DNA from 2 places in the Parafrankia irregularis genome. Region 1 is predicted to be linked to the other one. Evidence: riboswitches for the same ligand, from Rfam matches in the RefSeq annotation. Region 1 holds a riboswitch; the other holds the start of a gene.
What was found. Region 1 has a riboswitch for cyclic di-AMP ahead of AWX74_RS33155 (C40 family peptidase). Riboswitches for the same ligand answer to the same signal wherever they lie in the genome.
Positions count from the first base shown of each region.

Region 2: another riboswitch for cyclic di-AMP. It lies ahead of AWX74_RS35015 (transglycosylase family protein); the one in region 1 lies ahead of AWX74_RS33155 (C40 family peptidase).

Region 1 covers NZ_FAOZ01000036.1:24,020-28,228, forward strand. Annotated here, with positions in the region: gene AWX74_RS33155 (C40 family peptidase) at 605-1,591, opposite strand; cyclic di-AMP (ydaO/yuaA leader) riboswitch at 1,716-1,892, opposite strand; gene AWX74_RS33160 (hypothetical protein) at 2,297-2,686, opposite strand.
Region 2 covers NZ_FAOZ01000042.1:5,058-9,266, reverse strand. Annotated here, with positions in the region: gene AWX74_RS35025 (FMN-binding glutamate synthase family protein) at 1-1,256, shown strand, start outside; gene AWX74_RS35020 (helix-turn-helix domain-containing protein) at 1,399-2,007, shown strand; cyclic di-AMP (ydaO/yuaA leader) riboswitch at 2,416-2,593, shown strand; gene AWX74_RS35015 (transglycosylase family protein) at 2,606-2,983, shown strand; gene AWX74_RS35010 (hypothetical protein) at 3,258-4,209, shown strand, end outside.

The DNA of each region.
Region 1 (4,209 bases):
CCGGTCCAATGGGGGGGGGATCGGAACGGCGACCAGCGGAGTCCGAGGCCTTCCGGCCGGATGGACGTCAGATGGGGGGGATCTGACGTCCATCCCACCGGAAGGATCTACGATCTGCGGATCCGGGTGGGTGGTGCGTGTGGTTCTGTTTTGTTTGTGTGGCGGGCGTTGATGCCCGATGGTCGCATTCTGGACGGTTTGCGCCGCATCTACACCGCTTATGCCGAAGTAGAATGATGTCGCAACGGCCTAGGTGCCGGAAGTGTCGAGACGGTCACGCGGCGAGCGCGAGTCGCGTGGCGTCAGGCACTTCCTGGCAGTGCGGGCAACGGGGCGTGCTCGCGGGTCTGCGGAAGGTGAGGCTGCGGTCCGGTGCAGGGGACCACACATCGGATCTGGTGACCGCCGGGCCGGAGTCAATCCCGACCAACGCCGACCCGGCGGCGGGAGCCGGGCGCGACCGGAGGGGGAGATCGCGCGGCGGCTCGTTCCGAGGACAGGGCGATCCGTGCTGCCCCGTCAGTGCGTGCGGCTTATCAGATGAACAGAGGGGAGCCCGGAGCCAGCCGGCAAAGCAAGGCGGGCCGGCCGGTACTCACGGTGCTCAGGCGACGCGGCCGACCATGTACGAGGTGGTGTAGATCGTCTGCAGCTTGACGACATCGCCGCTGTGCGGGGCGACCCACATCTTGCCGTCGCCGGCGTAGATACCGACGTGGTAGATGTTGCCCGGGGTGCCGAAGAAGATCAGGTCGCCGGGGGCCTTGTTGTACTGGGAGATGTGCGTGGTCGCCGCGTACTGCTGGTCCGTCGTGCGGGGCACGCTCTTGCCGAGCTGCTTGTAGACGTACTGCACGAGCCCGGAGCAGTCGAACGAGTTCGGGCCTTCCGCGCCGTAGATGTACGGCTTGCCGGCCTGGAGCGATGCCAGGTAGACGGCCTTCTCGCCGATCGTGTTCGCCCCGACGTTGACGCTGACGACGGGCGTCTCGACCTCGACGGCCGAGCGGACGGCCTGACGGGAGGCCTGCGCCGGCACGGGGGGACGAACCGTCAGGGTGGCGTCGTTCTCGGAGTGGGCGGACTGCAGCGAGTCCGTCCCGTCGAAGATCGCCGTGACGTTGGTGGTCGTCAGGACTCGGGCCGTGTAGGAGGCCTGGCCCCGGTCGTCCGTGGTGAGGTGCAGGAAGGTCGCCCACCCGGTGGGCAGCTTGACCTGGACCTTGATGAGCTGGTCGGCCAGCGGGGCCTTGGTCTGCTCGTCGTAGAGCGAGAAACCGATGTTGACCGGCTCGTTCGCGTTGACGGTGACCTCGGGGTTGGTCACCCGCAGGCCCACATCGACCTTCGAGGAGAGGGTCGGCGCGGAGATGTCGGTGGTGGCGTCGAGCACGGTGGTGGACCCACTGCCGGCCACGGACGCAACCTGGATGGCCCCGTCGACGGCCAGTCGCGAGCCGATCTGCGTCGCGAGGGTCATCGGGGCGGTGTTCGACGCCTCATCAAACGCAGCGTCCGCGTTGGTGTCCGGAGCACATCCGGCGAGCGCGACCCCGGAGACTGCCACAGTCCCGGTGGTGACGGCGGCCACAGCTCGGGCCCTGGCTCTTGCTCGACTCGACGCCGTGGGGGCTGACGGTGCCCGGTGGCGGCCGCGGCCTTCCTGCTGCCGGCGTCTCTCGGTATCAAGCTGCACGCTTTGCGCAGACAACGTTGCGTTCCTTCCCGTACGCCTGCGAGGTGAGCTGTCGGGTTCGGGCTGGGCTGCCCGGTCCGTCGCGCGACCTTCGTGCGATGGACTTCACCCCTAGACCCGCACCACTACTTGGTGCCGGTCGGTGGAGGTGGGTCCCCCGCTCCTGCCCGAGGTGACGACTCGGAGGGGACACCGGGGCCGCGGGCAGGATTCGGCGTTCGGCCCGGTGTTGTCGTGACGTCGCAAGCGAGACTAGTCCACACGGATGGTGTGGGTAAACACTAGTCCCCCCCAACTACACCGAGTGTGCAAAGAAGTGCCCCTTGCGGGAGCGCATCTGCCCAGGTCAGAGGGGGTGCTGAGCTTCACGTCACGTTTTTGGACGGCCACACGAGGATCACGGACAAACACTTTAGGTGACGAGAAGTTCCGAACTGACGACCCGCAACAGACGCCGGAGCGGGCCGTGAAGCACGGCCATGGAGGGGTGCGGCTCGGCACGGACGGCGGCTCCGCGTGGATGGGCCGGCTCCGCGTGGACGGCGGCTCAGAGTGGATGGGCCTGCCCAGGGAAGCGGTTACTCGGCGCGGACGGCCGGCTCAGCGCGGACGACCGCTCCGGCGGCTCAGGAACCCGGAGTTGTGGAGCACCTGCAGCTCGATCGCGAGCTGTGTCACCTCGGGCGGAAGCGTGCGGTAGCTGCTCTGCATGGCCTCGACGGCCGCGCGGGCGTGCTCGGCGAGATCGTCCAGAGCCTGCTGGCGTTGACGCATCCGGGCTCGCTCCTCCTGGAGCGTCCGGACCGTGTCCTCCTGCCACTGCCTGGTGCGAATGATGTGCTCGCCGGCGTCCGCGGCCTGGCGCTCCGCGTCCTCCAGCCGACTGAGCAGCGCGTCCAGAGCCTCCAGGCGGCTGGCGAGCTCAGCCATCAGATCGCCGCGGCCGGGCAGGAGTGAGAGCTCGTGCCGCCTCGGCTGGGGGTGCGTCATGGCTGACTCCAGCCGCGGCCTGCGGTGCGGGCCTGCTGGAGGGGCGTCGTGATCTGGGCGGAAGGCAGCCTGGAGGCGCACCATCGCCCCGTTCTCGACCATCGCCGAAGTTCCGACACGGTTGGTTACGTTAGTCGACGCACGGGATTTGAGGCGTGTGGTCGGCAGGATCCGGCACATAGTCAACGGACGACGGCGTGTGTCGAGGCCACCAGACGGGTGTCGACCAACGGATGCACCCGACTGGATGGATCATCACCGGTTGCCGTGTGATCCAGCGATCGGAGATCTCCGTGTCGACAACGGAGGGTTTCGGATGTGACGGAGCGAAGCGGCGGGCCAGTGACTCGCGCCGTTCTGGCCACTGGATGCCATCCGATGATCGTCACAATAAGTGACGTGACTTGTGGTCTGTGATCGATCACGACGGCCGTCGTGGCCTCGTAGCACGGGCGGGATGCGGGGCGCGATGGCCGGAGTCGCGATCGTGGCTGATGCCCGGTCATCCTCATCATCAGTGTGCAGCTGATCCGTGTGGGTGTGTCGGTGGATCCGGATGGCGCCGTGTGGAGCAAGTATGTGATCCGGTTTTGGACGGTTTTCTAAGAATAGGATCCTGTCGCGCAACAACGTCGATCAAGGTCGGTTAATCGGGTGGACCTGGCCGGGATCGCCGTTGGCGGGCGAGCCCGGGCTGCCCAGTAGAAGTCGCTCGCCCGGATCCACCGCTTCTCGGGATTTTTGCCACCCGCGCCCTGGCGACCACAGCCCTCAGGTCTCGCCCGGCGGCAGTGGCGGCCACGGCGGCAGCTCGAAGCCGCGGTTCGAAGAGCCGAAAATTGCGGCTGTTCTCGCGACCATAATCTTCAGGTCCTGTCCGGCGGTGGTGGCGGGCGCGGTGGCAGCTCGAAGCCGCGGTTCGAAGAGCCGAGGATTGCGGCTGTTCTCGCGACCACAATCCTCAGGTCCTGCCCGGCAGCTACGGCCGCGCTCGCGGTCAGCCCCGTGGCCGAGGAGATCGCCCCCCGAACTGTCACCACCAGCGGCAACCGCCGGATCCCACCGGCGAACCTGCAGCGATCGTCAGAAATCCCCGGCGCGATCCGCGACGGGCTCACAGGGCCACGTTTTCTTCTGCCCCAGATGCTTGCGGCGTGTGTCGGGCAAGGCTGATCAGTTTGGCCGACGGCCGCGCGGTAAACAGCCAGAGCGGTTCGCCCGGATCTCTCGGCATTGCTGTGCCCGGCAGCCGCGGCCCCGCGCCACGGCGGCCCGCAGCTGTCGGGTGACCCACTCGATGCTGCTCTTCCCGACAGGGAAAGAGATCGGCCCGCCGCTCGGCGGTAAGGCTTTCGTCGGTCGGTCCGCCGGCCCGTTGCGGCAGTTCGGTGCGGCGGTTCGGCGCGCGGCTTCGCACCGGCGCGGACGGAAGACCCGTCCCGGTGGATTGTCCGTGCTGCGATGGTCGGTGTCGGATCCGATCAGCGGCACCGGCCGCGGCGGTCGGGTTCTTGGGCGGGCGA
Region 2 (4,209 bases), on a different contig from region 1:
TTCAGCGGGCCGCGGGCAGCGGCGTCTACGACATTCGCGGCTGGGGGGCGAAGCGGGCCCTGCCGCATTTCGACGACCTGCTGTTCCTGGGCGCGTCGATGTCCCGCTACCCGCTGGAGGGCTACCGCGAGCGGTGCGGCACCGATGTGATCCTCGGGGACCGCAACGCGAAGTACCCGCTGCACCTCGACATTCCGGTGACGATCGCCGGGATGAGCTTCGGGGCTCTCTCCGCGCAGGCGAAGGAGGCGCTCGGCCGCGGCGCGAGCGAGGTCGGGACGTCCACCACCACCGGCGACGGCGGGATGACCCCCGAGGAGCGAGACCAGTCGAAGCACCTCGTCTACCAGTACCTGCCGTCGCGCTACGGAATGAACCCGACCGACCTGCGCAAGGCCGACGCCATCGAGGTGGTGCTCGGGCAGGGCGCGAAGCCCGGCGGCGGCGGCATGCTGCTCGGCCAGAAGATCTCCGATCGGGTCGCCGCCATGCGTACCCTGCCGCCCGGTATCGACCAGCGCTCCGCCTGCCGGCACCCGGACTGGACCGGCCCCGACGACCTCGCCATCAAGATCCTCGAACTGCGTGAGATCACCGACTGGGAGAAGCCGATCTACGTCAAGATCGGCGCGAGCCGCACCTACTACGACGTGAAGCTCGCGGTCGCCGCCGGCGCGGACGTCGTCGTCCTCGACGGCATGCAGGGCGGCACCGCCGCCACCCAGGACGTCTTCATCGAGCACGTCGGCATCCCGACGCTGGCCGCGCTGCCGCAGGCGGTGCAGGCGCTGGACGAGCTCGGCCTGCACCGCAGGGTCCAGCTGATCGTCTCCGGTGGCATCCGTACCGGGGCGGACGTCGCGAAGGCGATGGCGCTCGGCGCCGACGCCGTCGCCATCGGCACGGCGGCGCTGATCGCGCTCGGTGACAACCATCCACGGTACGCGGCCGAGTACGAGCGGCTCGGCTCGGCGGCCGGCTACTACGACGACTTCCAGGACGGCCGTGACCCGGCCGGCATCACCACCCAGGATCCGGAGCTCGCGGCCCGGCTCGATCCGGTCGAGGGCGGCCGGCGACTCGCGAACTACCTGCGGGTGCTGACCATGGAGGCGCAGACGCTGGCCCGTGCCTGCGGCAAGGCCCACCTGCGCAATCTGGAGCCCGAGGACCTCGTCGCGCTGACGGTCGAAGCCGCGGCGATGGCCCGGGTGCCGCTCGCCGGGACCACCTGGATCCCCGGCGCCGACCGGTGAACGGGGAGACGCGCTGAGCGGCGAGCCGCCCGGGCAGCTGGACGGGCAGCCGAGCAGGCAGCCACTCGGGCGGCCGGACGGTCAGCTGAGCAGGCTGCCGGACGGATCGGGCAAAGAGGGCGCCATCGCTAGTGTTTCGGGTGTGGGGGAGGAGAACGCGTCCCGGCAGGGGCGGCTGGAGCGTGCCATCGCGGGCAACGTCCGGCGCCTGCGCCATGACCGTGGGCTGACCCTGGCCGAGCTCGCGGCGCGCAGCGGTGTGTCCAGCGCGATGATTTCGAAGGTGGAGAACGCGTCGATCTCCTGCAGCCTGACCACGCTCGACCGGCTCGCCGAGACGCTCGACGTGCCGGTGACGTCCCTGTTCCGCGGTGCTGACGCCGCCCGGGAGGCGGTCTTCACCCGCGCCGGCACCGGGCCGCGGATCACCCAGCGGGGGACCAGGGTGGGCCACGAGTACACCCTGCTCGGAGCACTGCGCGGCCCGCACAAGCGGATGGAGGCCCACATCGTCACGCTGACCGAGCGCAGCGAGGAGTTCCCGCTCTTCCAACACCCGGGCACCGAACTGCTCTACATGCTCGAAGGGGAGATGATCTACGGCCACGGCGATGCCAGCTACGTCATGCGCCCCGGCGACGCGCTGCAGCTTGACGGCGAGGGCGCGCACGGGCCGCGGGAGCTGGTCCAGCTGCCTATCCGGTTCCTGTCGGTCGTGGCCTACGGCGAGGTCGGCGCCGGCCAGCCCTGATCCGGCCTTTGCCGGCCTCCGTCGCCGTCCGGCCGATCACCCCCGCCGTCGTCCCGCCGCGCGGTCGAAAACGGTCGACTTCATGATGTGTCGGAATTCGGTTCAGGAAGATTCTTCGTCGCCGCGGCCGGAATTTCGGTCGCGGGCACGAACGCGTCGCGCACCTTGCGTGGCGGTCGGGTCGACCGATAGTGCCGAATCGCTGACCCTGGCCGAATGACGCCGGGAGGAAACGGTGAATATGCGGCCGAGGGGACGCGATGCCGGTGGAATTCAAGGCCGCAGTGCCGGATGTGGCGCTCGTCACAAAGGCTTTGAAATGGTTTGCGGTTCGTGTGTAACGTCTTGGCCGTGCTTCCGACCTGGGGAGCGCGCATCGGGTGGCACGCCGAACCCTGCCACACCCGGTGATTAACAGAACCGCAGGCAGGGGCGGGGGACCCAGGTTCCCGGACGTCGAATGAGCCTTCTCTTCGGACGTCCTCAGGGGTGAAGCCACCGGGCGCGATCTGAACGCGCCGGTCGGCCGGGCGATTCCCTAGCCCGAACCCGACAGCTAACTTCGCAGGCGTGGGGGAAGGACACAACTTTGTCCGCTATGGTTTCGGCTGCCCGCAAGAACCGTCGTTCCATCCGTCGGGGCCGCGCTCTGCTCGTCGCACCGGTGCTTGCCGCGACGATCGGTGGTGGTATCGCGATGTCCCAGCCGGCGAGCGCCGCTGCCCGGCCGGACGCACACCGCTTCCTGAGCGCGGTTGTTCCCTGCGAGTCGGGCGGTAACCCCCGCGCGGTGAACTCGATCGGCGCGGGTGGCCTGTTCCAGTTCATGCCCGGCACCTGGCACGCCGTCGGCGGCCAGGGCCTGCCGCAGAACGCCAGTGCCGCCGAGCAGTGGAAGCGTGCCCACATCCTGTACGCCCAGCAGGGCACCAGCCCCTGGTATGCCTCGAAGAGCTGTTGGGGCGGCAAGATCTGATCCACAGTATGCGGCAATCAATGCGCCCGCAACGTTCTCGTGACGTTGCGGGCGCATTGATTTTGCCTGGCATTCTGGTGGTTATTGGTAGTGAAATATCGATTCTAACCGATCTTCATTGGGTCCGCTGACAGTCATTTGACAGCGGGCTGACAGCAGTCTGATAGCTTCGCTGTCCTTCCGTCCCGATAGAGCACGTATGTTGCGTGTGCCTGCCGCGCGGGAGGCATCCGGTGGTTGTGCCGGTGCTGGCATGCGTGGGGGTGGGCGAGACGTGGCTGTTCGCGATCTGTTTCGACTGGGTGGTCGGGCGCCGGGCGAGATCGGGGGCGGCCCGGCCGCGGGCCAGCTGTCGCCCTCGGTGCCTGGGAGTCAACCGCGACCGCTCCCGCTGAAGCGCCACGGGCTTCTTCTGGCGGTGATCGCGTTCACCGTGTCGTCCTGCTCGGGTGACGGCGACACGACCGGGAGGCCCGAGACCGCGGTCACCTCGGGAACGGCCTCGTCGGCGCCGAACACGCTGGGTCTGTGGCCCGAGGACTACGTGCTGACCGAGGGTGAGGCGACGACATACTTCACCGGCGTTCCCGCCGGGACCAATACCGCCGGTGACCAGCCCGCGAAACGGTACACCCCTGAGTTCGCGGACTGCCTCGGCCTGTCGGCGACCGACCTCGACTACGAGCCTGAGGCAACCGCTGTCGGCGAGACCTTCGTGAGTGAGGACGGGGACTCGTTCATCTCGTCCTACGCCGAGATAGTGACCGAGAAGCAGGCCGCTGGCGTCCGCGCGATGTGGGCCAGTCCCCGGTTCGCGGACTGCACGGGCAGGGAGACCCGGGCCCGAATCGACGAGTCCGGCGCCGACGGCGACGGGGTCGAATATCAGGTGGCCGGGGTCCAGCGTCCCTCGGCGCCGACCGGAGCCGCTGGGTACCTGCGTGTGACGTTGCAGGTGCGAGAGCAGGATTTCACCTACGAGATGGCGGTGGACACCCTCGTCTTCATCGTCGATCACGTCGCGGTGACCGTCACGTACACGAACTACGAGACGGCCCCGCCGATGGATCGGCTGCAGCTGATCGCTGACCAGATCTCCGGGAAGCTTGCCCGGCAGCAGCCGCGCAGCATCGCCGGCCGGCCCACGGGACCGGCCACGTCAGCGCCGCGTGCGCTGGGTCTGCGGCCCGAGGACTACGTGCTGACCGAAGGCCCGGCGACGGCCG